Regions from separate parts of the Arthrobacter sp. 01T414 genome, predicted to be linked through region 1. Evidence: predicted binding sites of a transcription regulator. Region 1 holds the regulator's gene; each other region holds the start of a gene.
What was found. Region 1 encodes HrcA, which represses chaperone genes, less so after heat shock. Its sites were predicted from a motif close to TTNGCACTCGNNNNNNNCGAGTGCNAA; they were not measured.
Positions count from the first base shown of each region.

Region 2: groL (chaperonin GroEL) is a predicted target of HrcA. The motif match lies at 7,828-7,854, and genes of this name have one in related genera.
Region 3: AC1DK9_RS03640 (FmdB family zinc ribbon protein) is a predicted target of HrcA. The motif match lies at 5,039-5,065, and genes of this name have one in related genera.

Region 1 covers NZ_JBFTQK010000002.1:204,909-214,728, reverse strand. Annotated here, with positions in the region: gene AC1DK9_RS06455 (PhoH family protein) at 1-463, opposite strand, end outside; gene AC1DK9_RS06450 (GerMN domain-containing protein) at 877-1,773, shown strand; gene AC1DK9_RS06445 (16S rRNA (uracil(1498)-N(3))-methyltransferase) at 1,833-2,603, opposite strand; gene dnaJ (molecular chaperone DnaJ) at 2,606-3,733, opposite strand; gene hrcA (heat-inducible transcriptional repressor HrcA) at 3,812-4,825, opposite strand; gene AC1DK9_RS06430 (DUF3097 domain-containing protein) at 5,069-5,917, shown strand; gene AC1DK9_RS06425 (DUF4870 domain-containing protein) at 6,039-6,458, shown strand; gene hemW (radical SAM family heme chaperone HemW) at 6,496-7,734, opposite strand; gene lepA (translation elongation factor 4) at 7,737-9,590, opposite strand.
Region 2 covers NZ_JBFTQK010000006.1:103,799-113,915, reverse strand. Annotated here, with positions in the region: gene AC1DK9_RS14065 (TspO/MBR family protein) at 1-415, opposite strand, end outside; gene AC1DK9_RS14060 (lipid II:glycine glycyltransferase FemX) at 552-1,625, shown strand; gene AC1DK9_RS14055 (threonine/serine exporter family protein) at 1,658-3,154, shown strand; gene AC1DK9_RS14050 (siderophore-interacting protein) at 3,209-4,048, opposite strand; gene AC1DK9_RS14045 (uracil-DNA glycosylase) at 4,075-4,779, opposite strand; gene AC1DK9_RS14040 (DUF3263 domain-containing protein) at 4,967-5,290, shown strand; gene AC1DK9_RS14035 (LytR C-terminal domain-containing protein) at 5,384-6,031, shown strand; gene AC1DK9_RS14030 (cold-shock protein) at 6,219-6,422, shown strand; gene AC1DK9_RS14025 (ABC transporter substrate-binding protein) at 6,563-7,741, shown strand; gene groL (chaperonin GroEL) at 8,039-9,676, shown strand.
Region 3 covers NZ_JBFTQK010000001.1:770,664-780,780, reverse strand. Annotated here, with positions in the region: gene AC1DK9_RS03680 (hypothetical protein) at 1-218, shown strand, start outside; gene AC1DK9_RS03675 (hypothetical protein) at 447-605, shown strand; tRNA gene AC1DK9_RS03670 (tRNA-Ala) at 662-734, opposite strand; gene AC1DK9_RS03665 (SDR family oxidoreductase) at 781-1,581, opposite strand; gene AC1DK9_RS03660 (hypothetical protein) at 1,662-2,606, opposite strand; gene AC1DK9_RS03655 (GNAT family N-acetyltransferase) at 2,730-3,371, opposite strand; gene galU (UTP--glucose-1-phosphate uridylyltransferase GalU) at 3,376-4,281, opposite strand; gene AC1DK9_RS03645 (5-formyltetrahydrofolate cyclo-ligase) at 4,387-5,016, shown strand; gene AC1DK9_RS03640 (FmdB family zinc ribbon protein) at 5,154-5,405, shown strand; gene AC1DK9_RS03635 (RcpC/CpaB family pilus assembly protein) at 5,492-6,250, shown strand; gene AC1DK9_RS03630 (hypothetical protein) at 6,282-6,560, opposite strand; gene AC1DK9_RS03625 (AAA family ATPase) at 6,618-10,117, opposite strand, start outside.

The DNA of each region.
Region 1 (9,820 bases):
CCGTGTTCGCGTCGATGGCGTCCACATAGTTCTTCTGGTTCAGGGTCTTGGGCCGGATGGTCTTGCCGCGGCTGGAAAGGATGTTGTGCGTGAGTACGTCCACCGGGTTCTGCAGCGACTGGCTGCGCAGCAGGGATACGAGCTGCTGCAGGACCACCGGGGTTATGACGGTTCCGCGTGCCACCAGGCCGCGCACCTCGTTGAGCAGCCGCATGATGCGGGGCACGTCGGCGGCAGGGCCGTTGATGGAGAGCTCATTGCCACGGACGTGGAAGTCGACGTTGGGGAACTGGGTCTCGATGAAGCGCAGGGCTTCGTCATGGCTTCCCAGGGATTGCACCATCTGGTCGGAATTGTCGAACAGGACCACCTCCGTCCGCAGACCTGGGAGGGAGTGGGGAAATTCCCCTGCGGTGCGCTCGTTCGCGCTGATCCGGGCCTTGCCGTTGGCTGCTTCAGTCATGGTGTTGGCCCGTAGGCCTCTGGTCCCCTCCAGTTCGGAAATGGTCTCGCCGCGTCGGGTGCGGGCCGACGGCAATCCGGGCCGTCCGCGCCGGTTTCAGCGGGTTCTTCCATCTTACGCCAGCGCGGCCCGGTACCGGCGCGCGCGGGCGGCGCGGGGCCGGCACGGGCCTCCGCCTGGGCCTTCGTTTGGGCCTCCGGCACGACATTAGGTATCAACTTCATATCGTCCTCATATCGTTCCCGTTGCAGTTCGCCGGACCGCCCCGAATCCCGTCCGGAGCGCGGTCTCCCTGTGTAATGCTGGATTCGGCCCTGCCGCGCCCGCGGCGCGAGGCCCACAGCGAAGGGAACAGGGCAATCATCCAGCGCGGAGTGACCGGGACTGCAGCAGGGCGGCGTACGCGCCGCGGCTTGCTGCATCTTGTGCTGCCCGCGGCCTTGGCGCTGTCCGGCTGCGTGGCCACGCCCCAGCCCGGAATCACGAACTCGAACACGCCGACGCACACCGTCCCCGGAACTGCGGCGGGCGTCGCGACCACCAGCGCCCCGCTGGAATCGACGCAGGCTTCGAACAAGGCACCGGTCTACTGGATCGGGCGCAGCAACAACAACGTCTTCCTGTACCGCGAATTCCGCGACGTGTCCGAAGAGGACAACCCGATCACGCGGGCCCTGCGGGTGATGATGTCGCAGAAGCCGCTCGATCCCGATTTCTTCACCCCGTGGCAGAACCCCAGGATGCTGGCCACCTCGATTTCCGGCAAGAACGTCATCACGGTGGACGTGTCGGCCGATGCGTTCAACAGCAATGTCGACGCCGACATAGCCGAACGTGCGATCCAGCAACTCGTCTATACAGCCACAGCCGCCGGTGCCAGCGCGGGGCTGACCGACACCGGACAGCAGATCCAGGTCGTCATCCTCGTGGATGGACACACCGACTACGTCGCTTTCAACCGGGTCCGGCTCGGTTCACCGACCTCACGCAGCGCCGGAATGGTCGCCCCCGTGTGGATCATCGATCCGCAGGAGGGCACCGAGGTAGCGGACGGAAAGGTCAAGATTTCCGGCCGGAGCACGGTCCCGGGCGGCAAGCTGCGCTGGGAGATAATGCGGGTCGACGGCGCCAGCAAGACGCCCTACCTCGACGGCACCACCACCGCCTCGGCCGACGCCTCGGAGTCCGGGCTGTTCAACCTCACGCTGAACCTGGGTCCGGGAGAGTATGAGGTCCGCGTGTCGCAGATCGACCCCGCCAGCAAGGTCCAGGACCTGAATGTCGATACCCGCGGGTTCACTGTCCGCTAAGGGTTATCTCCGCCCTGCACTCCGGCCCGCGCCGGAGCTGTGACGTCAGCGGGTTGCCGCTACCAGCGTCCCAGAATGTCGCTGGCCAGCACGGTGGCGGCGGGTCCGGCGGTAGAGGAACGCAGCACGTGGTGGCCCAGCAGGGCCGTGACGGCCCCCGCATCGCAGAGCCGCGTTACCTCGCGCGGGCTGATGCCGCCCTCGGGTCCCACGATCAGGAGCACCTCCCGGGCTACGCCGTCGTCGGTCAGCTGCTGGGACCACGCCTCCAGCACCTGCCGCAGGGGCCGAACCGCGTCCTCATGCAGGATCACCGCGAGGTCCGCGGCGGCAACGGCCGCCTGCAGGCCGTTGCCGTCCACCGCGGCGCGGACCTCCGGGATCCAGGCCCGGCGGGCCTGCTTCGCCGCCGCCGTCACGACCGACTGCCATTTGGCGTGCGCCTTCGCGGCGCGTTCTGGTTTCCACCGGACGATCGACCGTTCGGCCTGCCAGGGAACGACGGCGTCGATCCCCAGTTCAGTCACCGTCTCGGCCGCCAGCTCGTCCCGGTCGCCCTTGGCCAGCGCCTGCACCAGCACCAGGGAAACGCCCGGCTTTGGCTCGACCGCCACTTCGCCGCACTCCACCGTCAGCTCCTGCGGGGCGACGGCGGTCACGGTGCCGGTGATTCGCTTGCCGGCGCCGTCGGCGATGTCCACGGCCTCCCCCACGGCCAGGCGCTTGACCGTCACCGCATGGCGCGCTTCGGCGCCTTCGAGGACGAACGTCGCACCGGGAACCAGCTGGTCCAGGGTGCCTGCGGGGGTGAAGAAAACCGGGTTACTCACCGCTACAGGTTACCGAGCCGGTCCCGCAGTTTGGCGAAGACGCCGCCGCTTGCGGCCAGCTTTCCCTCGGTGAACTGCTCGCCGCGGAGTTTGGCGAGCTGGCGGAGCAGGTCTTCCTGGGCGGCGTCGAGCTTGGCCGGGGTTTCCACCTGGAGGTGGACCTTCAGGTCGCCACGGCCGTAGCCGCGCAGGTGCGTTACGCCCAGGCCGCGGAGCGTGATGACCTCGCCGGACTGGGTGCCAGCCTTGACGTCAATTTCCTGCGATCCGTCGAAGGTCTCCAGGGTCAGCTCGGTGCCAAGCGCCGCGGCCGTCATGGGGATGCTGAGGCTTGCGTGCAGGTCATCGCCTTCGCGCACATAAGTGGGGTCGTTGTTGACCCGGATCTCGACGTACAGGTCACCGGAGGGACCGCCGGCCGGACCGGCCTCACCCTGGCCGGAGAGCTGGATGCGGGTGCCGGTGGCGACGCCGGCTGGGACCTTGACGGTGAGCGACCGGCGGCTGCGGATCCGGCCCTGGCCGGCGCATTCGTTGCACGGGTCCTTGATCACGGTGCCGAAGCCTTCGCAGCTGCCGCAGGGGGCGGTGGTCATGACCTGGCCGAGGATGGAGCGCACTGCGCGCTGGACCTGGCCGCTGCCGCCGCAGATGTCGCAACGCTCGGGGTGGCTGCCTTCGCGGCAGCAGGAGCCCTCACAGGTGGGGCAGGTGACGGCGGTGTCGACTTCGAGCTTCTTGTTGACGCCGAAGACCGCATCGCGCAGGTCGATCCGGACGCTGATCAGGGCGTCCTGGCCGCGGCGCACCCGGGATGCCGGGCCGCCCTGGCCGCCGGCTCCGCCGAAGAAGGTCTCGAAGATGTCCTGGAAGGCGAAGCCCTGGCCGGCGTACCCGCCGCCGAAGCCGTTGTCGGTACCGTTCTCGTTGCCCGTCGTGTCGTAGACCCGGCGCTTCTGCGGGTCGGACAGCACCTCGTAGGCGTGGGTCACCGCCTTGAAGCGCTCGGAAGCGTCGTCGCCGGGGTTCACGTCCGGGTGCAGGGTGCGCGCAAGCTTGCGGTAGGCCTTCTTGATCTCTTCCCCCGTCGCTTCACGGGAGACTCCAAGAACGTCATAGTGGCTGCTCAAAGTGTGTATCTCTTCCTTTTTGTACTGCCAGTGGGTACTGCCTGTAGTGGCGAGAAGTCCGGTGCACGGTCCGGCCGGTCAGGGCCCGAGGATCCGCGAAAGGTAGCGGGCCACCGCACGGACGGCGGCCATGGTGGTGGGATAGTCCATCCGGGTGGGGCCGAGCACTCCGACCTTGGCTGTGGCGTCCGGACCGTAGCCGGTGGCCACCACGGATGCTTCGGAGAGGCCGTCGTAGGGGTTCTCCCGGCCGATGCTGACGGTGACACCGCGCGGGTCCTGCGCCATGTCGCTGAGCAGGCGCAGCATCACTACCTGCTCCTCGAGGGCCTCCAGCACGGGGCCGATGCTCAGCGGGAAGTCCACGTTGGACCGGGCCAGGTTGGCGGTACCGGCCATGACCATCCGTTCCTCCCGGCTGCTCGCGGCAAGCGATTCAAGTCCGCGGGCCAGGGCCTGGGCAGCGCCGCGCCGCACGGGCGGACAGCTGTCCACCACGGCCTGCAGCGACTGGGGCAGCAGGCTCAGCGGGGTGCCGGAGAGTTTTGCCAGGAACAGGGAGCGGAGATCGGCGAGGGCCTCGTCGCCAAAGTCCTGGCCGACGTCGATCACGCGCTGCTCCACCTTGCCGGTGTCCGCGATCAGGACCGTGAGGACCTTGCGCGGCGCCAGGAGCACGAATTCGATGTGCCGGACGCGGGCACGGCTCAAGAGCGGGTACTGCACGACGGCGACCTGGTTGGTCAGCTGCGAGAGCAGCCGCACCGTCCGGTCGAGGACGTCGTCGAGGTCATCGGACCCTTCGAGCAGGGCCTGGATGGCGCGCCGCTCTGCCGGCGATAGCGGTTTAACCGCCGAAATCTGGTCCACGAACAGGCGGTAGCCCTTGTCCGTGGGAATCCGCCCGGCGCTCGTGTGCGGCGCCGTGATCAGGCCCTCATCTTCCAACGCGGCCATGTCATTGCGGATCGTTGCGCTGGACACGCCCAGGTGGTGCCGTTCCACCAGGGCTTTGGATCCAACCGGTTCGCGGGAATGGACGTAGTCCTCCACGATGGCGCGCAGCACTTCGAGTTTGCGTGGCTCGCTCACGCTCCACCTCCAATCGACCCGTATCGGTTCGCCGGTGCCGCCGGACGTGAAAGAAGACCCGGTGTTAGCACTCGACATGCCTAAGTGCTAACCAGTCTAATATGACTCGCGCCGTTGTTAGCATTGGATTCGCTGCGGGCGTGACCACCGGGACCGGTGTTTCCCGGCACACCACAGGCCGCGCCCCCGTTCCCTCCCCCGTAATTCCCAAGTGATTCCCAAGTGCAAAGCAGTGTGTAACCGATGTCGTACCAGAACTGGGGCCCGCAGGATCTCTCCGCGCCCGCCAAGGCCCAGCTGCCCGAAATCCCGGTGGAACGCGGCATGGTGCTAGAGGACGTGCAGTCAGGCTGGGTCGGCGCCGTAACCCGCGTGGAGAAGTCCGGCGGCATGCACGTGGTGGCCCTCGAGGACCGGCGCGGCAAATCCCGCTCGTTCCGGCTCGGCTTCGGCTTCCTGCTCGAGGGGCAGCCCATCCGGCTGATGCCGCCCGCCCCGCGGGTACCGGCAGCGGCCCCCGGTGCACGGACGGCCTCCGGCTCGGTCCGGGTGGAGGGCCAGCGCGCCCAGGTCGCGAAGGCCAGCCGGATCTGGGTCGAAGGCAAGCACGACGCCGAACTGGTCGAGAAAGTCTGGGGTGACGATCTCCGCGTCGAGGGCATCGTGGTTGAGCCGCTGCACGGCATCGACGACCTGGCTGCCGCTGTGAAAGATTTCCGGCCCGGCCCGGGGCGCCGCCTCGGCGTGCTGGTGGACCACCTCGTTCCCGACTCAAAGGAGTCACGCATCGCCGATGCAGTGATGGCCACGCCGGGCGCAGCGGGGAACGTGCTGATCGTCGGGCACCCGTATGTGGACGTCTGGCAGGCGATCCGCCCCGCCGTGCTGGGCATAGAACGGTGGCCGGTCATCCCGCGCGGCGTGGACTGGAAGACCGGCATCCTGACCGCCTTCGGCTGGCCGCACAGCACCAAGGAGGACATCGGCCTGGGCTGGCAAAAACTCCTCGGCGCGGTGCGCAGCTACGCAGACCTGGAGCCTTCCCTGCTGGGCCGGGTGGAAGAGGTCATCGACTTCCTCACGGTGCCGTAGCCCCGTCCGCGTGCTTCATACGCGTCGCGAGCAAGTATTCTTGGAAGAGCGGCCGCTGCATTTTGTTGCGGCCGCGGCTCGTAGAGGTACCAACGCTCCACCGCAATCCAAAGGACGAAACGTGGCAGAAGACGCACGCGACCACACGGACCACCAGGCCGGCCATGGCCAGTCGCAGTATCATGGCGTTCCCGCAAATGCCCTGCCGCTGACGGCGAGTGAAGACCGGCAATGGGCTACCCTTGCGCACTTTGGCGGCATCCTGGGTTGCATTCCCGCGCTGCTGATTTACCTGATCTTCAAGGACCGCGGCCCGTTCACGGCACAGGAGTCGAAGGAAGCCCTGAACTTCACGCTTCCGCCCACGATCGCCGCTGTGGTGGCCAACCTGCTCGTCTTTGTCCCCGTGGTGGGCAACCTGTTCGCCGTCCTGGCAACCGCCATCTGGATCGCCCTCGCCTGCTTCTCAGTGGCCGCCGGCATCCACGTCAACCGCGGCCAGCCGCACCGGTACGAGTACAACCTCCGCTGGATCAAGTAGCGCGGTTAGGCGATCTAGGCGCTCGCGCCCTGACTGCCTAGTCGGGCAGGATCCGTCGGACCACTGCATCGGCGAGAAGCCGGCCTTTGAGCGTGAGCACCAGCCGGCCCTTGAAGGCCGCTGCGGGGTCCACCAGCCCCTCCGCAATCAGCCCGGCAACCGCATGACGCCCGGTGTCCCCCAGCCCACCCAGGCTTGCGATCTCAAGGCCGGTGACCAGGCGGGCCTCGAGCATGACGCGTTCCACGTTGCGGGTCTCCGCGTCGAGGGTCTCCCGGCCCGCGGCAGGCGAGACGCCCGAGCCCAGCCGGCCGGCATAGGCGGTGGGGTGCTTGACGTTCCACCAGCGGACCCCGCCGACGTGCGAGTGTGCGCCGGGGCCGATGCCCCACCAGTCATCCCCGCGCCAGTAGGCCAGGTTGTGGCGGCAGGCCTGATCCGGGGTGCGCGCCCAGTTGCTGACCTCGTACCAGCCCAGGCCGGCTGCGACGATCAGTTCATCGGCCAGCTCGTACTTGGCGGCGTGGTCGTCGTCGTCGATGCCGGGCACTTCGCCGCGGCGGATCTGGGCGGCGAGCTTCGTGCCCTCCTCGACGATCAGCGCGTAGGCGCTGATGTGGTCCGGGCCGTAGGACAGGGCTGTTTCCAGCGAGTACCGCCAGTCCTCAAGCGACTCCCCCGGTGTTCCGTAGATCAGGTCCAGGCTCACTGCGAGGCCCGCCTCGCGCGCCCACTGGACGACCTGCGGCACGCGGCTGGGCGTGTGAGTGCGGTCCAGGACCTTGAGGACGTGCGGCACGGCCGACTGCATGCCGAAGGAGACGCGGGTGAAGCCGGCGTCGGCGAGCAATTGCAGGGATTCCGGCGTGACCGAATCGGGGTTGGCTTCCGTGGTGACCTCGGCGCCGGGCTCCAGCCCCCAGGTATCGATCGCGGCGCCTAGGATGCGCGCCAGGTCCGAGGCGGGAAGCAGCGTCGGCGTGCCGCCGCCGAAGAACACCGTGCTGAGCCGGCGTTCCGGCAAGCCGGAAGCCTTCAGCACCCGACCGGCGAAATCCACCTCCGCGACGGCGGTGCCGGCGTAGGCATCCTGCGATGCGCCGCCGCCGAGTTCGGTGGCGGTGTACGTGTTGAAATCGCAGTAGCCGCAGCGCACGGCGCAGAACGGAATATGGACGTAGAGCCCGAAGGCCCGGTCCGCGGCGCCCGCCGCCGCCTGGCCGGGCAGGAGCCCGTCCGACGGCGCCGGGTCACCGAGGGGAAGTGCGCTTGGCATGGCTACTTCTTGGCCTTGTCCTTGGACTCTTCCGTGGTCAGCGCGGCAATGAAGGCTTCCTGGGGCACCTCGACGCGGCCCACCATCTTCATGCGCTTCTTGCCTTCCTTCTGCTTCTCCAGCAGTTTGCGCTTTCGGGTGATGTCACCGCCGTAGCACTTGGCCAGGACGTCCTTGCGGATCGCCCGGATGCTCTCACGGGCGATGATCCGGGAACCGATGGCTGCCTGGATCGGCACCTCGAACTGCTGGCGCGGGATGAGTTCGCGCAGCTTGCCGGTCATCATCACACCGTAGGCGTAGGCCTTGTCGCGGTGGGTGATGGCGCTGAAGGCATCGACCTGTTCGCCCTGGAGCATGATGTCCACCTTGACCAGGTCGGCGACCTGGTCGCCGTCGGCCTTCCAGTCCAGCGAGCCGTAGCCGCGGGTCTTGGACTTGAGGATGTCGAAGAAGTCGAAGACGATTTCTGCCAGCGGCAGCCGGTAGCGGATCTCCACCCGGTCCTCGGAGAGGTAATCCATGCCGCCCATCACGCCGCGGCGGCTCTGGCACAGTTCCATGATGGCGCCGACAAATTCGTTGGGCGCGAGGATTGTGGCGGAGACCATCGGCTCCCGGACCTCGGAAACCTTGCCGGTGGGGTACTCGCTGGGGTTGGTCACGTGGACGACCTTCTTGTCCTCCAGCGTCACCTCGTACTCAACGTTCGGCGCGGTGGAGATCAGGTCCAGCTTGTACTCGCGTTCGAGCCGCTCGCGGGTGATTTCCAGGTGCAACAGGCCGAGGAACCCGACGCGGAAGCCGAAGCCCAGCGCAGCGGACGTCTCCGGTTCATAGACCAGCGCGGCGTCGTTGAGCATGAGCTTCTCAAGCGCGTCGCGGAGCACCGGATAGTCGGTGCCGTCCAGCGGATACAGGCCGGAGAAGACCATCGGCTTGGCGTCGGCGTAGCCGGGCAGCGAATCCGTGGCCGGCTTGGCCAGGTTGGTGACGGTGTCGCCGACCTTGGACTGGCGGACGTCCTTCACGCCGGTGATGAGGTAGCCGACCTCGCCGACGCCCAGGCCCTTGGACGGGGTGGGTTCCGGGGAGCTCACGCCGATTTCGAGCAGTTCGTGGGTGGCGCGGGTGGACATCATCTGGATGCGTTCGCGCGGGTGCAGCATGCCGTCGACCACGCGGACGTAGGTGACGACCCCGCGGTAGGTGTCGTAGACGGAGTCGAAGATCATCGCGCGGGCGGGGGCGTTCGGGTCGCCCACCGGCGCGGGAAGGTCGCGGACGATCTTGTCCAGCAGGAGTTCGACGCCGGCACCGGTCTTGCCGGAGACGCGCAGCACGTCGTCCGGGTCGCCGCCGATCAGGTTAGCCAGTTCTTCGGCGTACTTCTCCGGCTGCGCGGCGGGCAGGTCGATCTTGTTCAGGACCGGGATGATCGTGAGGTTGTTCTCCATCGCCAGGTAGAGGTTGGCGAGGGTCTGGGCCTCAATGCCCTGGGCGGCGTCAACGAGCAGCACGGCGCCCTCGCAGGCGGCGAGCGACCGGGAAACTTCGTAAGTGAAGTCGACGTGGCCCGGGGTGTCGATCATGTTCAGCGCGTAGCTGGTGCCGTCGAGCTCCCACGGCATCCGGACGGCCTGGGACTTGATGGTGATGCCGCGTTCGCGCTCGATGTCCATCCGGTCCAGGTACTGGGCCTTCATGTCCCGGGACTGGACGACGCCGGTGTACTGGAGCATGCGGTCGGCCAGTGTGGACTTGCCGTGGTCAATATGCGCAATGATGCAGAAGTTCCGGATGAGGGCCGGATCTGTTGCGGCAGGCACCGGGGCGGTGCGGGCCATGGGAGACACGCAGGGTCCTTACTCTTGGCAATACTTGGGGGCTGTATTAGTGGTCTGTACAGCCGGACTGTTCTACGGACGGGCGCAGCCGGTGTTTCGCGTTGCGGGTTCCACCGTGCTGCGGCAAGCCGCTTTTCTCGTTCCTATAGTCTCCCACGTCCCGGCGGGTGGCCATGCATTCGCGCCGGTTGCGAGCCGGGACGGTCGGCGGGGAGCACCACTCCCCGTCCCCACGCGGC
Region 2 (10,117 bases), on a different contig from region 1:
CGATGATGCCGAAGCCGACCCACAGCGCCGGGGTTCCGAAAACCGGGTACAGGCCGAAGAACGCCGGGGTCCACAGCAGGTTCAGTACCAACTGGACGGCGTAGGCGGTGAGGGCGGTCCTGGCCCCTTCGGCCCGGCTGCGCCAGACCAGCCACGCCGCCACAGCCATCGCGACGTAGAGGAACGTCCAGACCGGTCCGAAGAGCCAGTTCGGCGGAGACCACGGAGCCTTGTCCGCGGCGGCATACCAGCCGTCGACATTGTTGGCGCTGGCCAGCCCGCCGAGCGCCGCCACCAGCGCCGAGGCGCCCAGCAAGGCCATGAGGACCAACGCCTGGGTGCCGGGCCGGGGCCTGCCCGCTCCTCCCGGCGGGTGCTGCCGGCGGGCGGCCGAGGATTCCGGCTGTGCATGCATATCTTCAGCGTAACCCCGGTACGGCGACCGGCGCAGGGCAGTTGCGCCACGGCAGTCCCCGGCCTCCCGATAGACTTGAGGCTGCATGCCAGCCATGCCGCCGAAGCTCGTTCCGCAAAGATTGGATACCGCACCCTTGCGAGAATTCACCGCCCGCTTTGCCTCCGCCGAAGAGGTTGCCAACTGGGACGCCCACGTCACCGCGAACCCCAACGGCGGGAACCTGCTCCAATCCGAGGCCTTCGCCGAGGTCAAGCAACACTACGGCTGGAAGCCGCTCCACCTGGTCTACGAGACGGCCGACTACACGAGCTATAACCTGGTCCTGGAAAAGTCCTTCCCCGTCCTCGGCAAGCTCTGGTACCTCATCAAGGGACCAGACGTCGCTTCCGTGGAGGACATCCCGGGCATCGCGGCCGCAAACGCCGAGTTCGTCAAGCGTGCCCGGCTCGGCATCTTTGCCATCAAAATCGAGCCAGACATCGTCCTCTCCGACGACGCACGGCGCATCATCGAGGGCGCGGGACTGGTCAAGACCCACAACCTGCAGCCCAACGACTCCACTGCGCTGCTGGACATCTCGCCGCAGGAAAACCAACTGCTGCGCAACCTGCATTCCCGTGGCCGCAACGCCGTGCGCAGGGCCATCCGCGAGGAGGTCGAGGTCCACAACGTGGAGCCCAGCGAAGAGAACTTCCGGGCGATGTATGCGCTGATGACCAACACGGTGGAGGCCAAGTCCCAGGTCCGGGTCCGCGAGTACGAGTACTACCGCCAGTTCTGGACCAACTTCCTGGACCGCGGCCAGGGCCGCCTGCTGTTCGTCTACGAAAACGGCGTGCCCTCAGTGGGAGCGTTCGTGATCAACTACGGGCGCAAGGGCACGTATAAGGACGGCGGTTCCCTGCAGAAGCGCAGCCAGTATGGCGACTCGCACCTGGTCCAGTGGACGGCTATCAACCAACTCAAGGAACTCGGCTGCACGGAATACGACTTCTGCGGCACGCCGCCCAGCGACAAGCTGAAGGACACGTCCAACCCTTTCCACGGCCTGGGCCTGTTCAAGACCAGCTTCAGCAAGACCGTCACGGACTTCGTCGGATGCTACGACCAAGTCCTGAGCCCGTTGAAGTACAAGGCCTGGATGGCCGCCGGTGAGCGCGTCGCCCGCCAGCTGTACACGCGGCGTACGGGCCAGCAGTTCTACTAAACCGCCCGCAAGCTTGATGTGAGGAGGCCGCAATGACCAAACCCCCCGACGGCCGCCGCGGGCCGCAGACCGACGGATTGCCCCGGACCGAGCCGATGTCGCCCATGGAGGTGCGCCAGAACGCCGCCGCGAAACGCATGCTCCGCAGGCTGGTGCAGGGCGAGAACCCGCCGACGGCGCCGCTGAGTATCGTTGACCGGCTGGCCGGCAGCCCGTACGCCAATCCGATGATCCAGGTCGGCGGCGTGGACAGCTCCGCCCGGAAGACCATCGACTTCGCCCTGAAGCTCGCCGAATCGATGTTCCGGTACGGCGCCGGCGCCCTCGAAGTGGAAACCAGCATCATCGCCATCACCGCTGCGCTGGGGCTGAAGAACATCGAGGTGGACATCACCAACCAGTCGGTGGCCATCAACTATGCCCCGAAGGACCAGACGCCCATCACGCTGCTGCGGGTGGTCCGGTCCTGGACCAACAACTACGCCGGCCTGGCCGAGGTCCACCAACTGGTCACGGACATCGTCGCCGGCGGAGTGGGCCGCGAGGAAGCGGTGCGCAGGCTCGACGAGATCACGCACAGCCCAAAGCCGTTCCCGCGCTGGATGGTCACCGTGGCATTCGGCGTCTTCTCCGCCGTCTTTGTCGGCGTGCTCGGCGGCGACCTGGCCGCTTCCGGCGTAGCCTTCCTCTCCAACCTGCTGATCAGCCTGCTGGCACGGCAACTGGGACGCTGGCGCACCCCGGACTTCTTCATCACGGCGGCCTGCTCGTTCGTCGTGACCCTGATCGCCCTGCTGCTCTGGCGCTTCGGCAGCCGGGCGGGAATCCAGATTCCGCCGGCGATCGTCGTGGTCGGCGGGATCCTGCTGCTGCTCCCCACCGGCCGGCTTGTCTCGTCGGTGCAAGACGCCATCAACGGCTTCCCGGTGACCGCGGCGGGCCGGTTCCTGTCCACCATGCTGACGTTCGGCGCACTGGTGGCCGGGATAGCCGTCGGCTTCGTGGTGGGGGCAATGACGGGGATGAAGGCCATCGACGTGACCGAAACATTCCCGGCGGAGTATCCATTGTGGGTGCTGGTGCCGCTGGTCGCCGTCGCCGTGGTCGCCATCGGCGTCACGGAGCAGACCTCGCTGAAGCTCCTGCTCCCGACGGCGGCGGTCGGCGTCGTCGGTCATCTGGTGCTGATCGGCGGATCGGCCGCAGGCATCGGACCCCGCTTCGCCCCGGCCCTCGCCGCCGTCGTCATTGGCCTGCTGGCCCGGGTGGTGGCGCTCCGGATGGGCGCCCCGCAGCTCGTCGTAGCGGTGCCCGCGGCACTCATCCTGCTGCCCGGCCTGACCATATTCCGGTCCATGTATGTATTGACCATCGAGGAATCTGAGATCCTGATGGGGGCCGGCGGGATGCTCAACGCAGGGGCAATCGTGCTCGGCGTCGCGGCCGGCATTGTGCTCGGCGACACGCTCGCCCGGCCGCTGACCCGCAGCCTGGCCAGCAACGAGCGGCGCCGCGCCCGCCGCCGCTGAATCTCCGGAGCCCCTGCACCGCGGGGGCTCCGGAGAGTCAGTGGCCTGGGCGGACTAGATCTTGCCGATCGGCAGCTTCTTTTCGGCCTGGAAATCATCTTCCACCCGGCCGCTGGCCCAGTACCCGGAAAGGGAGACCTGGGAGCGCTCCAGGCCGCGGTCGGCGAAGAACACCGGGCGCAGGCCCTTCATGTAGCCGCGTTCCCCGTGCGCGAAGACGTGCACCTTGCCCTCCGGCCACTCGGCGTCACGCACCGCATCGACCAGCAGGGTACCGCTCCCGGCCGGGGCACCGCGGCGCAGCAGCCAGCGCAGTTCCAGTCCTGCGGGGGCGTCGATCGCCAGGACGTCGGCGTCGCTGTCCACCTCCAGGAAGGCGAGCCCGCGGGCGTCCCGGGGGAGGGACCCGATGGCGGCGCTGATGGCAGGCAAGGCGGACTCGTCGCCGGCGAAGAGGTGCCAGTCCGCCGTCGGATCGGGGTTGTAGCCTCCGCCTGGTCCGGTGAAGACGAGGCTGTCTCCGGCCTGAGCGGAGGCGGCCCAGGGACCGGCCAGGCCCTCGTCTCCGTGGATGACGAAGTCGATCGCCAGTTCGGCCGCCGCCTCGTCGACCCAGCGGACGGTGTAGGTCCGGGTGTGCGGCCACTGCTCACGCGGGTGCGACTCCCGGATGGCCCACAAGTCCAGCGGTTGCGGATAATCAATGCCCGGCTGCGGGAACGCGATCTTGACGTACCGGTCCACGTAATCATTGTTGACGTAGGCGGCGAAACCGGGGCCGCCGGCGACGATGCGGACCATGTGCGGCGAGAGCTGTTCCCGGCGCAGGACGGTGAGGTTGGTCTGGGGCCGGGAGTTCCGGTTCGCCGAGGTGGCAGCGGGGACAGATGTCATGGTGCTAAGCCTAGCCAAGAAGCCGGTCAGGGCAGCGGCGGCAGTTCCCAGTCCACCGTCCCGTCGCCTTGTGCGGCGAGCAGCTCGTTGGTGCGGCTGAACGGGCGCGAGCCAAAGAATCCGCGCGAGGCCGACAGCGGGCTCGGGTGGGCGCTGGCGATCACGGCGGACGAGCCAAGCAGCGGCCGCACGCCTTCCGCGTCCTTGCCCCAGAGGACCACCACGAGCGGGACCGGGCCGCCGTGGGCGTCCTGCCGCTCCGCGACGGCCCGGATCGCGGCCGCCGTCACGGCTTCCCAACCCTTGTTCCGGTGTGAACCGGCAGCTCCGGCCCGGACGCTGAGGACGCGGTTGAGCAACAGTACCCCCTGCTTCGCCCAGCGGCTGAGGTCACCGTGTACGCGTGCCGGCAGCCCGAGGTCGGCGTCGAGCTCCTTGTAGATATTGGCGAGGCTGCGGGGGAGCGGCCGGGTGCCGCCGTCCACCGCGAAGGACAGGCCGACGGCGTGGCCGGGCGTGGGATAGGGATCCTGGCCCACTATCAGAACGCGGACGTCGGAGAGCGGTTGCCGGAAGGCCCGCAGGATGTTCGACGGCGCCGGCAGCACCTCGTGCCCGCCGGAGGTCTCCGCGGCGAGGAACTCCAGGACCGAGCGCAGCTGTTCCTCGACCGGCGCCAGCGCCTCGGCCCAGTCCGGTGCCACGAGTTCGTGCAAGGGAAGGCGCGCCATTGCCGCGAGGTCCACCGCTTCGCCGGCGGCGGGGTCCAGTTCGAAGAGCGCATCGGAATTAAATGAATCAGGCACGGCTTCATTCTCGCAGGGACCCGGGATGCTGCCCGGGCCCGCCAAATGACAAGCCTGTTATTCGGCCGTAACATGTGGGGGAGACCTATCGGAACGAGCCAGGGAGTGTGCAGTGGCCGAAGCAGCACCCGAGTACCTGCCCGCGGATGGCGCCGACGCCGCGCTTACGGCAGTCTCCGAGGACTCGCCGTTGAGCAGCCGCGAGCAGCAGATGCTTGCCTTGGAACGGCAGTGGTGGAAGTACGCCGGCGCCAAGGAACAAGCCATCCGGGAGCTCTTTGACCTCTCCGCAACGCATTACTACCAGATCCTCAACGCGCTGATCGACACCGAGGCGGCTCTGGCCCACGATCCCATGCTGGTCAAGAGATTGCGTAGACTACGTACGTCACGACAACGTGCCCGCACTGCACGCCGTTTGGGCTCGGACGCGTAAGAAAGCGCGTGTAGCCCGGCCGGAGGCGCGGAAATCCGCGCGGATTCCGGCGTCGGGCCATCAGCCAGAAATCAGCAAGGACGTCGTTTTACCATGACCAAATACGCTCGGGATGAATTTGATCGGGTCCCGGAGGCCTCCACGCGCCAAGGTGTCCACCGGACAGTCGCGGCACCCGGTGCCCGCCGCCTGGGTCCCATCCTCGCCTCGGGAGGCGCAGCCCTCGCCGTAGGCCTCGTCGCGTTCCTCCTGCTCCCGAAACTGGGCTTTGGTCCGGCCGGCGGCTCGGCCATGTCCGCCGACCAGGCCAGCAGCAACGCCGCGGCGTCGCAGGCAGCTTCCTCCGGCGACGGCTCAAAGCCGTCCCCCAGCAGCCGGCCGATCGGCAGCCTCGCCCCGGCGGGCTCCACGCCGTCCCCCTCCGCCACGCCGAGCGCCGCCGCGGACCAGGCAGGGGACAAGAAGATTGACAAGACGCAGCCGGTGGCGGTCTACAACGGAACGACGACGGCGGGCCTGGCCGGCCGCGTCGGATCAAGGCTCACCGGCGCTGGATGGGTCCAGGGCCCGGTCGGCAACTGGGGCGGCGCCCCCCAGCAGACCTCCGTGGTCTTCTACAACGGCCCGGCGCAGAAGGCGAACGCCGAAGCGCTGGGCTCGCTCCTCGGAATTGGCACTCTGGTGGATTCGGCGGACTTCCAAATGCCGCTGGTCGTCGTCCTAGGCCCCGGTTTCCAGTAGCGCCGGGCCGGCCGACGGCTTCGGTTACGCCTGAATAACTATTCCCGGCATGGCCGGGACCCCGTCCGGGCGCTGGTGGAAGGCTGTGGGTAGAGTGACTGCGGACTTCGTTTCGCATACCCGTTTCGCATACCGCGGCGCACATCGGGGTGGGCCGTTGGCAAGCTAGCTAGAAAGTGTGGAGAACATGGCATTGGGGACCGTCAAGTGGTTTAACGCCGAGAAGGGCTACGGCTTCATTACCGTCGACAGCTCGGGGGCCGACGTTTTCGTGCACTGGTCCGCGATCGCGGGCGAGGGCTACCGCGCACTGGCCGAGGGCCAGCGGGTGGAGCTGGAAGTCGGCGAAGGCGAAAAGGGCCCGCAGGCCGAAAGCGTCCGGCCCGCCTAGTGGCAGTCTCCTCTGTGGCCATTGCCCCGACGAGCCCTGACCGCCGGCTTCGGTTCCGGCGGTTCAGCCGTGCCGCGGCGGCCGGGTTAGCAGCAGCCGTGGCGTTGGGCGCCTGCGCCGGACCCGCGGGCAATGCCCGGGTGGACACAGCGGAAGCAAGCGGCGACGGCACATTGCGGATCGGCCTGATCCTAGACAACACCGGAAGCCAGGCATTCCTTAACGCGCCCCAGCTGGCGGCGGCAAAACTGGCGGTCAAGGAAATTAATGCGGCGGGCGGCCACAAGGGCAAACCGGTGGAGCTGCTCCCGCAGTCCGTCGGCACGGACACCGCGGCGCAGGCCAAAGACCTGGTGGCGGCCAAGGCCGACGTCGTGATCGGGCCCACCGACTCAAGCCGCGCCGCGGCCGCCATCGACGTCCTCGCAGGCGCCAAGGTCGCCGTCATTTCCCCGGCGAACACCGCGTCGGGGCTCAGCAAGTACAAGAGCGGCGGCTACTACTTCCGCACCGCCGCCGCCGACATCGCGCAGGCTTCGGTCCTGGTCAAGCTCGCCAAGGACGGCGGCGCCAAGACCCTGGCCGTGGTCCACGAGGAAGGCAGCTACGGCCAAGACGTCTCCGTCGCAGTCTCGGCCGCCGCAAAGGCCGCCGGCCTGGGCACAGCGGTCGACGCCGAGTTCAAGGCGGGCCAGGCGCAACAGGCGGCAGCGGCCGCCAAAGCAGCCGCCCCGGACGCGGTCGTGCTGGTAGCCCGGGACGGCGCCCAAGGCGCCATTGCCGAGCTCAACAATGCGGGCCTGGCCGGAAAGAAGCTCATCCTCAGCGACGGAGCGGTCAACCAGTACGGGGCCGGCCTCGGCTCCAAAGCCCTGGACGGCGCCCGCGGGGTCCTGCCCGGCACATTCCCTTCCGCTCACTTCCAGGCCGAACTCGTGGCCGTGGACCCTGGCCTGAAGGACATGGCGTTCGCCGCGGAGACGTACGACGCCGTCAACCTTGCCGCACTCGCCGCAGCCGCCGCGGAGGACGACGCCGGGACCTCCATCGCCTCAAAGCTGGTTGCCGTCTCGGGCGGAACTACGTCAGGCAGCGATGCCGCCGGTAATTCCGGGGAAGCAGTGGTCTGCAAGTCCTACCAGGAATGCGTAACCGCCCTCCGGGCCGGCAAACGCCCTGACTACGACGGCGCCTCGGGTCCGATCAACTTCGATGGCAACGGCGACGTCACCGCTGCCGCGTACATGCTCTATACCTATGGGCCGGACAACAACGCCGAGATGACAGGCAGCGAAACCGCCCGCAGCACCGGCTCCTGATCGCTGGTAGCGAAGAGCGCCCGTCGGTGGCCGACCCCGGCGTCACCACTGCTTGCACTCTCCCCGGGGGAGTGCTAATTATGGAGTTAGCACTCCCGCGTATTGACTGCTAACACGACGTCCGGTTCGGCCGGTTGCGTTGTGGTGGCGGGCTGAGCGGGAGCGAGAGAAATACCTGGCTGGGGTGAGATCCCTGGCCCGGCGGCGTACAGAGGCTGCCGGGCAGGAATCGTCCGTCGCGGGCACCGCAGCGCAAGGTTCATTCTTAACGACTGTCCCGAAAGGACTACTGCCGTTATGGCCAAGATCATTGCATTTGATGAAGAGGCACGCCGCGGTCTTGAGCGGGGCCTGAACATCCTCGCCGACGCCGTCAAGGTCACCCTCGGCCCGCGTGGACGCAACGTCGTCCTCGAAAAGAAGTGGGGCGCCCCCACGATCACCAACGATGGTGTTTCCATCGCCAAGGAGATCGAACTGGACGACCCTTACGAGAAGATCGGCGCCGAGCTGGTCAAGGAAGTTGCCAAGAAGACTGACGACGTCGCCGGTGACGGCACCACCACGGCAACCGTGCTGGCCCAGGCCCTCGTCAAGGAAGGCCTGCGCAACGTTGCGGCCGGCGCTGACCCGCTCTCCCTCAAGCGCGGCATCGAAAAGGCCGTCGACGCGGTCACCCGCGAGCTCCTGGCCTCCGCCAAGGAAATCGAAACCAAGGAAGAGATCGCCGCGACCGCGTCCATCTCCGCCGGTGACAACGAAATTGGCGCACTGATTGCTGAAGCCCTGGACAAGGTCGGCAAGGAAGGCGTCATCACCGTCGAGGAGTCGAACACCTTCGGCCTCGAGCTGGAGCTCACCGAGGGCATGCGTTTCGACAAGGGCTACATCTCGGCCTACTTCGTCACCGACGCCGAGCGCCAGGAAACGGTCCTCGAGGATCCGTACATCCTGATCGTCAACTCCAAGATCTCCAACGTCAAGGAACTGGTTGCAGTCCTCGAAAAGGTCATGCAGTCCAACAAGCCGCTGCTGATCATCGCCGAGGACATCGAGGGCGAGGCTCTGGCCACCCTGATCGTCAACAAGATCCGCGGCACCTTCAAGTCCGTCGCCGTCAAGGCTCCGGGCTTCGGCGACCGCCGCAAGGCGCAGCTGGCCGACATCGCCATCCTCACCGGTGGCCAGGTCATCTCCGAGGAAGTCGGCCTCAAGCTTGAGACCGCCGGCCTCGAACTGCTGGGCAAGGCACGCAAGGTCGTTGTCACCAAGGACGAGACCACCATCGTCGAAGGTGCCGGCGACGCCGACCAGATCGCCGGCCGTGTGTCCCAGATCCGCGCCGAGATCGAGAACTCCGATTCGGACTACGACCGCGAGAAGCTGCAGGAACGCCTGGCCAAGCTGGCCGGCGGCGTTGCAGTCATCAAGGCCGGTGCCGCAACCGAGGTTGAGCTCAAGGAACGCAAGCACCGCATTGAGGACGCCGTCCGCAACGCCAAGGCTGCTGTCGAAGAGGGCATCGTCGCCGGCGGTGGCGTGGCCCTGATTCAGGCCGGCGCCAAGGCGTTTGCCAACCTGCAGCTCGAAGGTGACGAGGCAACCGGCGCGAACATCGTCCGCGTAGCCATCGACGCCCCGCTGAAGCAGATCGCCTTCAACGCCGGCCTCGAGCCGGGCGTTGTGGTCGACAAGGTCCGCGGCCTGCCCGCCGGCCACGGCCTGAACGCGGCAAGCGGCGAGTACGTCGACCTGCTCGCTGCCGGCATCAACGACCCGGTCAAGGTCACCCGCTCTGCCCTGCAGAACGCGGCTTCCATCGCCGGTCTGTTCCTCACCACCGAGGCCGTTGTGGCCGACAAGCCCGAAAGGGCCGGTGCCCCGATGGGCGGCGGCGACGAAATGGGCGGCATGGGCGGCATGGGCGGTTTCTAACCCCCTGGCTACCCGGCCCACCCCGGTCGGCAGTCCGCTGCCGGCCCCGGTACAACGACGACGGCGGTCCCACCTTGCGGTGGGGCCGCCGTCGGCGTTTAACCGAGCCCCGAGGCGCTCCCTCAGGTTGTGGGGTTTTTGGCCGGACGCTCCCTCAGGTTGTGCGGGGGTTGGCCGGACGCTCCCTCAGTTGTGGCGGGGGTTGGTTGGACGCTCTCTCAGCTGTGGCGGGGTTTGGCCGGACGCTCCCTCAGTTGTGGCGAGGTTTGGTTGGACGCTCCCTCAGTTGTGGCGAGGTTTGGTTGGACGCTCCCTCAGTTGTGGTGGGGGTTGGCCGGATGCTCCCTCAGTTGTGGCGGAGTTTGGCCGCACGCTCCCTCAGGCGAGCTCCGGGGGCGGGAAGCCTTGGATAGGTAGGCGCCGGAGCTGATGGAGCGTTGG
Region 3 (10,117 bases), on a different contig from region 1:
GTTGCCGGGACCTGGACTGGCGGAGGTCTTTCTGCGGCTTCCAGGATCCGGATCCGGTCATCATGGTGGACGCGTCCAACCTCTGCACGATGTGTATCGAGGCCGTCGGCGGCTTGGATGGCCCGCTGGCGCACGGCCAATGCCCGGTCGATGACCAGCCATGTCCTCCCGAAGAGGAGATCGACAAGATCATCGAGGAGCGGACGTTCCGCCCCTGAGCCTGCGGGGAGCGCGCCCCAGCCCCGGCTTTCCTTCAATCCATTTAGGGTGTTCAAATGACTGGTCAATTTCACGGCGGACTAGAGTGGCCCGGCAAGCTGCAAAGGGTGTCCGGGCCGTGGATCCTAATGACGGCAACCGGCTCCTCTATTGAGTTCAGCATGAGGTTTCGCTGGCTCGAGAGATTCTTTGGCCCATGGAGAGTCGAACGTTCGGCCGTTCGGGAGGTGTACGTCACTCCACCGGATGCCCTGGCTCCGTGGACGCGGGTGCGCATCCTTGCCCAGGAGAACATGCCGTGGTGCTTCCTGACCCAGCGGCCGTACGAGGTTCTGGACTACCTGGCGCGCCTGGGGTATCCCGTGGGCAGTGACGGCAATCCCTGACTCGTACCTGCCGCCTTATTCCACGCACACAGGCGCTCAAAAACCCCTGCAAATTGTGGAGCTAAGGAGATTCGAACTCCTGACCTCTTCGATGCGAACGAAGCGCTCTACCAACTGAGCTATAGCCCCGCAACAACGCCGCTCCCGGAGGAACGGCGTTCTCAACGTTCCTAGGCTACAAACTATCGGCCTGCATTGCCAGCCAGCCCTCGAATGTCAGCGTGCCGTGTCGCTCCTCCGGCACAAGGTTGAGTCCGGCACGCAGGTATCGGCCCATGCCGCCGGGCAACGGGAACTCCAGCAGGCGCCCGCGCGCCCCCGTCGCCTGCTGCCAGCATTCAGCCAACCCTCGCATCCCGACGATCTCGGGGCCGCCGATAGTCCGGACGCGATGCCGGACGCCGGAGGGGGCCGCCAGGGCGGCCTCCAGCAGGGCGGTGGCCACTTCTACGGGCGCAATCGGCTGGAACCGGGCACCCTTGACCACCGGAATCAACCGAACCTTCGCGCCGGCGGCAAAGAGTCGGGCAAGCAAGGAATGGAACTGCGTGGCCCGAAGCGCCCGGGTTTCCAGACCGGAATGCTCGTAGATCTGTTCCTTGGCCGCTTTGGACTGGTAGTAGCCGAAGCTGCTCCGGTCGCAATTGACGATCGAGAGCATGACCGCCTTCGTGACGCCGGCGTCCTGGGCGGCGGCCAGCAGCCGCGCCCCGCCGGCGGCGAAGTTTTTCAGCGCCCGGCCGGACTGCCCCTCGAGGCAATCGATGACGACGTCGGCTCCCGCCAGCGCCGAGGCCAGCCCCTCCCCCGTGCTGACGTCCCCGCGGAAGTACTCCGCGCCGTCGTGCCTGCCGGCCTCTCCTGGCACGGGCGGGCGGCGGCTGAGTACCGTCACGCGGTGTCCCTCCGCTACAGCTTGACGCACCACTTCCCGGCCTACCTGCCCGGTTCCCCCTGCTACGCAGATTCTCGTCATGCTCGTCAGGATAACTGCCGGGGGCAACAAAAAAGCCCCGGGCGGCCGATGGGTCGGCTGCCCGGGGCGGAGCGTTTGGGTCAGGCGCGGCGGCGCTGCAGGACGTCGTCGAGGTTGCTCAGGGCGCTTTGCCCCTTGCCCACCGTCTTCGACTCGGCAGCAACGGCATCCGGCTGCCGGACGGTGGCCTGCTTCAGCGAGGGCTTGCCAACGGCTTTCGGTGCTTCCGGAAGGTCCAGCGGCTGCGGGGCGGGGCGTTCCGCCTTGGGCGCCTCCACGTAGGTCGGCTTGGGGACCTCCACCGGCTCCCAGCTGGAACCTTCAGCCGAGGACGGATCGCCCACCCGGCGGACGGACGTGTCGCCGGAGGCGGCGGCCTCCGCCAGTGCCGCCTGCCGCAGTTCGTCGGCAGTCAAAGGCTTGGGGGCATCCTGGGGCTCGGCGGCGCCGGCCTCGGCGTCAAAGAGCGGACTCTCCTTCGCGGGGCCAGCAGCTTCACGGACAACCTCGGAACGCACCGGGGCCGCCTCCTCGGAAGCGGACCGGGCCGGGGCGCCCATGGCCGAGCGGAACGCGGCGTTAACCTTGCGCCGCCGGTCCCGCACCGCGAGCCTGCGCAGCAAAAAGACCGCGGCAACGGCGGCAAACAGTGTGGCGGCGGGCAGCCAGCCCGAGCCGATGCCAAAAAGGCGCAACGCCGCCGAGACGATGCCGGTGAGGAGCGAGATCAGCCCCGCCACGGCAAGTACCAGGCGGCCGTAGCGGATACGGAAAGCCGGAGCCGCCGGCTCCCGATCGCCGGGTTCAAGGAAACCCGGGGCTGGCTCGGGGCGCTGCGTACTCGTCATCGGTGTCTCCTCCGGGGCCGCCATCTTCATGACGTTTCCGGCTTGGGGGTCTGCGTTTTCTACATCCACGGTGTTCATCCGGAGTTCCACTGCAGGCTGCAGCTGGGGGCGGCCGTTCCGCAGCATGTAGGGAGCCACCCATACGATCCAGAGCGCGACAGCAATGACAAGGATCACTGAGCTGCTAAGAGGGAAGTCCACAGTCAAAACCGTATGAGCAAGACGGCGGGGCGGGCGGCATTGGCACCGGTGTGTCGCGAGGCAACTGCCAAATCACTGGATATATGACGAAACGGCTGGTCAGGCGGGGGTTTCGGGAGCCTGTGCGGGACGCGTTTCCAGCCACCGGGCCAGCAGGCCTCCCGGGACTTCCTCCGAAGTCAGCGCGAAGGTGCGGTGGTCCGCCCATGCGCCGTTGATGTGCAGGTAACGCGGCCGGTATCCCTCGTCGCGAAACCCGAGTTTTTCCACCACCCGCAGGCTTGGGCGGTTCTCCGGACGGATGTTGATCTCCATCCGGTGCAGCCCCAGCGTGCGGAAGCAGTAGTCGGTCGCCATCGCGACGGCGGTTGGGGCTATGCCTTGGCCAGCCCTGTCCTGGTCCACCCAGTAACCGAGGGTGGCCATCATGGCCGAGCCCCAGACGATGGAGGAGACAGTCAACTGTCCAACGATTACCGGTTCCTTGAACCCGGGGGTCCAGGCCGTGATGACGAAAGGCAGGGCGGTGGCTTGCGCCGCCTGGGTCTTCAGCGACCGGACCATCTGCCGGTAATCGGGCAGCCCGCCCCCGGGTACGGGATTGGAAGCTTCCCAGGGGGCCAGCCACGCTTCGTTGCGGGACCTAAGCTCGCTCCACTCCTTGCGGTCCCGGTACCGGATCGGACGCAGCACGAGGTCGCCGCACTCCAGGGTCACCGGCCAGTTGAAGCTGCCCCCCACGGGACTATTCCGTCAGGCTGGAAGCGAAGCCGGGCAGCCAGGCCCGCAGGCCGGGGCCGAGGTCGTCGCTGTCGCAGGCGAGCTGGACGCAGGCCTTCAGGTAGCTGAGCTTGTCACCCGTGTCGTAGCGGCGGCCGCGGAAGACGACGCCGTACACGCCGTAGCCTTCGCCTTCGCCGGCGGAGAGTTCCTGCAGGGCGTCGGTGAGCTGAATCTCGCCGCCGCGGCCGGGCTCGGTCCGCTCAAGGACTTCGAACACCGCCGGGTGCAGGACGTAGCGGCCGATGATGGCCAGGTTCGACGGGGCCTCGTCGACGTCGGGCTTCTCGACCAGCTGCTTGATCCGGACGTACTCCTCGCCCTCAACGGCCTCGACGTCGGCGCAACCGTAGGCGCTGATCTGCGACGGGTCTACCTCGATCAGGGCCACGACCGAGCCGCCGGTCTTCGCCTGGACCTCGATCATGGTGCTGAGCAGTTCGTCGCGGGCATCGATGAGGTCGTCACCAAGCAACACGGCAAAAGGTTCGTAGCCAACGTGCTGCTTGGCGCGCAGCACTGCGTGGCCCAGGCCCATCGGGTCGCCCTGCCGGACGTAGTGGATGTCGCCCAGGTTGCTCGCGGCCTGGATGGACTCCAGCTTGTCGGTGTCGCCCTTGGCCTCCAGCGTCGCCTCCAGCGTGGGCACGCGGTCGAAGTGGTCCTCAAGGGCGCGCTTGTTGCGTCCGGTGATCATCAGGACGTCGTTGAGGCCCACGTTCACGGCTTCCTCAACCACGTACTGGATGGCCGGCTTGTCGACGACGGGCAGCATCTCCTTGGGCATCGCCTTGGTGGCGGGAAGGAAGCGGGTGCCGAGGCCTGCAGCGGGAATGACGGCCTTGCGGACCGAGGCGTTGGGTGTAATCACTCGACTAATCTAACCGAGGGGGCAAAACATCAGGTAATTGTCTCCGTCGGCACGGCAGCCGCGGCCCCTGAACCGGGTGCCGCCCGCGCGAAAGGACGCCACAGCATGAGCACCAAGGAAGAGATCCGCGCCCTCCACCGGCTGCGTCGGGCGTCAATGTCGCCGGCAGAACGGGACGCCGCCGGAGCGGCCATCGGCCGCCATGGACTGGCCTGGGCCTCCGCTCTGGCGAACGGCGGTTCGAGCACCTTCGCCGCCTACCTGGGAGTCGGCTCCGAACCGCCCACCCTTCCACTCTTGGCCGCCCTCCATAATGCGGGACACAGGGTGCTGCTGCCGGTCTGCGAGCCCGAACTGGCGCTGAGCTGGGTGTACTGGACCCCTGCCTCGGAGTTTGTCCGCAGCCGCTATGCGCCGATCCAGGAACCAACCGGTGAACGGCTCGGCACCTCCGCGGTTCGAGGGGCTGCCGGAATCTTCCTGCCCGCCACGGCCCTGGACCGCTCGGGCAACAGGATCGGCCAAGGCGGCGGCTATTACGACAAGTTTCTGGCGGCGCTGGCCGCCCTTCCCGCCGAGGCTTCCCAGGGCACCGATGGGCCACCGCCGACGGCGGCGGTCGTCTACGACGCGGAGGTGCTCGCCGCCGGCAGCATCCCGGCGGAGTCCTTCGACCGGAAGGTGGCTGCCGCCTTGACGCCCGGCGGGCTGGTCCCGCTGTCCGCGCTTTCCTAGCGGCAGCCGGCGGGTGATAGAATTGGCACTCAGGCCCTGCGACTGCTAATGCGGTTTCCTCGCTCACCGGTTCCGGTGACGGAGATGCCGCTTCGACAGCCCGGGACCTGCTCGTTTGTCCAAGAGGAGGAATCCCAGTGCCCACGTATGCATATGCCTGCAAGGACTGCAGCCACGCCTTCGAGACCGTGCAGTCCTTCACGGACAGCTCCCTGACGACCTGCCCGGAATGCCAGGGTACGTTGCGGAAGAAGTTCAACAGCGTCGGCGTCGTATTCAAGGGCTCCGGCTTCTACCGGACCGACTCACGGGACTCCAAGGGCAGCGCCGTCGCCCCCGCTCCGGCAGCCACCGCGAGTTCCGCCCCGGCTTCCGCCGCCGCCAGCTAGGACCAGACGGGCTGCACGCCCGCGGTTGTCCACATAGCGACGCCCGGGGCTGATGCCTGCCGACGGGCTCAACGTAGCGTGGCGGCATGGCCCACCGCAGCCGCCGCGCACTTTTCTCCGAATCGACGCCGCATTCAGAATCGGCACCTCCAGGGCTCCGGCGCGGCCCCTTCCGTCCCGGAGCCGGCCGCAAGTACCCGGCACGGCGGCGCTTCCGCGGCTGGGCTGGCAGACACCGCCGGCTGGCCATAGCCCTCCTGCTGTGCCTGGCCGCTAGCATCGCCGTGCACCAGCTAACGCCTGCGCCGGACGCGACCGTCCCGGCGTGGGCCGCCGCAAGGGATCTCCCGGCCGGCCGGGTCCTGGATGCGGCCGACGTCGTCGCCGTCCAGGTTCCGCCCGGCGTTGTCCCCGCAGGCTCGCCTGGCCATGAAGCACTGCAGGGAAAGCAGCTGGCCGTGGCGCTGCGCAAAGGCCAGCTGTTCTCCGACACCCAGCTTGTTGGCCCGGGGCTGCTGGCCGGCAGCCCGCCGGGTTCGGCGGCCGTGCCCCTTCGCATGGCCGACCCAGCCTCGATCCAGCTGGTCTCCCCCGGCCAGCTGGTCAATGTCGTCATGACGAGCGGCGACGGCTACGGGAAGGCAGCAGCACCCCGGGTGCTCGCGTCGGCGGTTCCGGTCCTGTGGACCTCCGCCCAGGGCGGACGTGCCGACCCATGGCTCGACGCCGGGGAGACGGACGGCCTGATGGTGGTGGCAGCGGACCGGGACCAGGCCCGGAAACTCGCCGGATCCTCCACCCAGGGCAAGCTGTTCTTCGTCCTGGTCGGGGCCGGGTCCGGCTAGGCGGAGGATCGCCGGCTCACCGGTGCGCCGGTCAGCCCCAATGTGGTGGGCGCTGTTCCTTGAGCCAGGCGTCGTGATCGTAGCTGCCGGGCTGGTCGCCCCAGCGTCGCGGATCGTCTTCGGCCGCCTTGTTCGGCAGCACTCCCCCGGATACCGCGGCACCGGATGCCGGCTGACCCTTTGACTTCCCGGAACCTGCATCCTGGCTCGGCACGGACGCGTCCGGGGTGGTTGCGTCCGAGTCGCCGGACCGGTTCGCGTCACCACCGTGACGCTGTTTGTGCTTGTCGTTCTCGGCGTCTGCGCTCATGCTGCCGGCCTCCTTGCTGCGAATAACTGTTCCCTGCTGAGCGGCACCGGCCGCGGCCTAGCTCCGGTCCGCGGTGGCCGGGGCGTAGGCTTCCTGTACGTCTTCGACGCTCAGGTTCTCGATGTCGTCGGAAAAGCCGGGCGAGGTGCGCGTTCGGCTCGATGCCACCGGCTTCTCCAGTCCGAGGTAGCCGCCGATCCGGTCCGCGCAGGCGGAAGGATCGGTGAAGACCTCTATGGTCCATAGTGGCATGTACCGCCAGCCCATGCGCTCCAGCAGCTGCGGGCGGAGGCGGCTGCGCTCACGCACCGTCATCCGCCGGTACCGTTCGGTGCCGTCCGACTCGATGGCAACCGGGCGGGGAATCTCTGCGTCGTCCTGGCCGATGGTGTGCATCGGGTCGGCAGCGGCAACCATGTCCAGGACGCCGTCGTACTGGTGCCAGACCCGCGCACCGCGGGCACGGAGCCGGTCGCCGAGATCGGCCACCAGCGGGTCGGCGCCGAGGGCCTGCTCGCTGGCCGCGGCACGTGACGCCGGGCTCCCCAGATCGGAGTTGCCCGCGATTTCGCGGTCCAGGAGTTCGTAGAAGTCCACCGCTCCGTGGCTCAGGCGGGTGACGTCCAGGTCCTCAGGCCGGAAGCAGCTCAATACGTGCAGTGAGCGCCGGGCCCGGGTCATCGCGAGTGCGAACTTGGCGCGGCCGCCCTCGGCTGACAGCGGGCCGAGGCTGTGCAGCGCACGCCCGTGCGGGGTGCGGCCGTAACCGGGCGAGAAGATGACATGGTCGCGGACCAGTCCCTGGGCCCGTTCAAGGTCCACCACCCGGAACGATTCGTCGCCGGCGGTGAAGAAGCTCCCCAGCAGCGGGTAGTTGGGCAGCTGCCGCCGGATGGCCTCGCCAATCCGGGCGGCATGGCGCAGGCTGCCGGTGACAACGGCCAGCGAAGTGCGCGGGCGGAGCCTTGCGTGTTCGAAGACCAGTTCCACCACGCGGTTCACTTCGGCGACCACCGATTCGACGCCGTCGTGGTCGGCGCTCGGCAGGCCGGTCCCGTCCGGCAGGTACTCCACCGTCAGGGCCCGGTCCAGCCCGGTGGCTGACTGCCCCTCCGGAAGCCTGCGGAGTCCGCCGTCGTAGAATCCCTTGCTCAGCTGCCGGACCAGGTCCTCGTCGACGGCACGGTAGACGGTCCTCAGTTTCCAGACCGGCAGCACCGCGGCGAGTGCCTGGTACGCACTCTCCACGGGCTGGTGTGAGTTTTCGCCGGCGGCGAGCCTCTCGACCCCTACGGTGAAGCCGCGGGGGCTGGCGATCTTGTCGTCGCCAAAGGCAATGACCTGCCGGGAGCGGGCGACGGCGGGCAGCACGGCCTGCAGCGAGGTGGCCTCGGCATCCAGGATCACCACCGCGTCGAAGCGCTGTTCGGCCGGCAGCAGGCTGGTCATGAGGTACGGGCTGACGGACCAGACCGGCACCAGCATGGGCACGAGCTCCGGCGATTGCGCGGTCAGCGCCGCGGGGGTCACCCGTCCGTCCTTCAGCAGGCTGCGCAGCAGGTCGGCCTGCCGGGGGTGCTCGCTGAGGGCGGCGCGCCACCGTTCCGCGAGTTTCCAGCGCAGCCGGGCGGCACCGCTGGCGATGTGGGCGTTGTCCGCGAGGCGGTACTCCGCTTCGAGCTGGCGGAGGGCATCGCCGTCGGACATCGCAAGATAGTCGTCGCCGCTGATCATGGCTTCGAGGGCGGACTGCCACCAGGCCAGCTCAAGCTCCGCGGCCACCGATTCCGCCGGCACCTCGCGCTCGGCGAGGTCCGCGAGCAGTTCGCCCAGGCCGTGCTCGCGCATGTTCTCCACGAGCAGGGTCCGCTCAGGCAGGGTCTCCAGCGTGCCGGTGTCCGCGACGAGGCGTTCCAGGCGCTCCATCAGTTCCTCGTACGGGGTCTCCCGGACGGCTCCGCCGGCAGCCGTGTGCCGCACGGCCGCACTCAGCTCGCTCAGCTCGGACTCCAGCTCACGGTACAGGGCCGTGATCTCGGCCAGCCCGGATGGGACGGCCGGGTGGCGCTGGGTGGTGGCGTAACCGGACCAGCTTGCCCGCTGCTCCTGGACCAGCACCAGCGAACTGTGGAGGTCCGCGATGTGCACGCCCGGACGGACGTACTCCTTGGCGACGCGCCGCAGGCGGGAGCGCTGCATGGACGCCATTTCGATGTTCCGTTCGCGGCGCCACGAGGACGGGGCGGTAGCCGAAATCAGATCATGGACGGGCCGGTCGAAAATGTCGGGGGTGAACTTGTCCAGGCTTTCCCGGACGGCGACCAGCAGCTCGATCTGGTCCCCCCACTCGGCGAACGTCTCGCCAAGGCGGATCTCGGCGTGTTCAGCGACGCCGTTCATCCGTTCGCGCAACTGCGGGAGCTTCTCCGCGACGGAGCGGGCCACCTGCTGCGCCTCCTGGGTCTCCTTGCGCGTCAGCAGCCGCGCGCCGTGCCACGGGCTCATGGTGGAGGCCCGGCTGAAGCTGCCCAGCTCCGCGGCCCGCTTGAGCCGCCCCGCGAGTTCGGCGCGGTCCCGGATGCTGTCCAGCACGCTGCGCTTGAGCCGGACAGTGGTGGCCGGCGCCGGGTGAATGGCGGTCAGCGCGGCGAGCGACTGCATCGCCTCATACGGCGAGCATCCCCAGCGCGCCCGGACGTTGTGCAGGGAAGCGACATGGTCCATCAGGGCGTGACGGTGCTCGGTCAGGGTGGAGTGCAGGTTCGCCAGTTGCGGTTCGAGCGACTTTTCGTTGCGGACGATCGCGCGGACCAGCTGACCCTTGAGCATCAGGGGCGTGGAGTTGCCGGCGAGCTGCACGAGCAGCGACTCGAGCCCCAGCGCCTCCAGCTGGGCGGAGACCTCGCCCAGGCTGGCGCGGCGGTCGCCTACGACCAGGACGCTCTTGCCTTCGTCGACCAGCGCACCGATGGTGTTGATCGCCGTCTGGGTCTGGCCGGTTCCCGGCGGGCTGCTGACCACGAGTGAGTCGCCGGCACGGACGGCGTCCACGACGTACTGCTGGTCCGTGTCGGCGTCGAGCAGCAGGAGTTCGTCCGCGGGGCTGCGCTCATCCGTGCTGGGGAAGCGTCCCTCCTCCAGCGGGGGGACGTCGACGGGTGCGCCGGCAGCGGCGCGGCCGAGGGCCGCCACGGTCGGGTTGGCCTGGTTGATCCACGGGTCGTCCAGGTTGCCGGAGAGGTCGGCGAACGTGGAGACCAGCAGGTTGTGCTCGATTTCCGCGCCGTGGATCGGCTGGATCAGGGTGCCCAGGCGGTCGAGCACCGGCTGCGGGTCGAATCGGGCCGTGCTGTAGGCCATCCGGGTTACGGCGTTGACGTCGAACACAATGCCGTGGATGGTCTTCAGGTGCCGGACCAGGGCCGGGTTGATCCGGGCCTGCTCAGTGAGCTGCAGTTCGTAGTCGTCCTCGCCGGGGCGGACGGTGAGGGAGATGGCGGTGAGCATGACCGGCGCGGAGACGCGCTGCGGTTTGCCCCCGACGGCGGAGGTCCAGA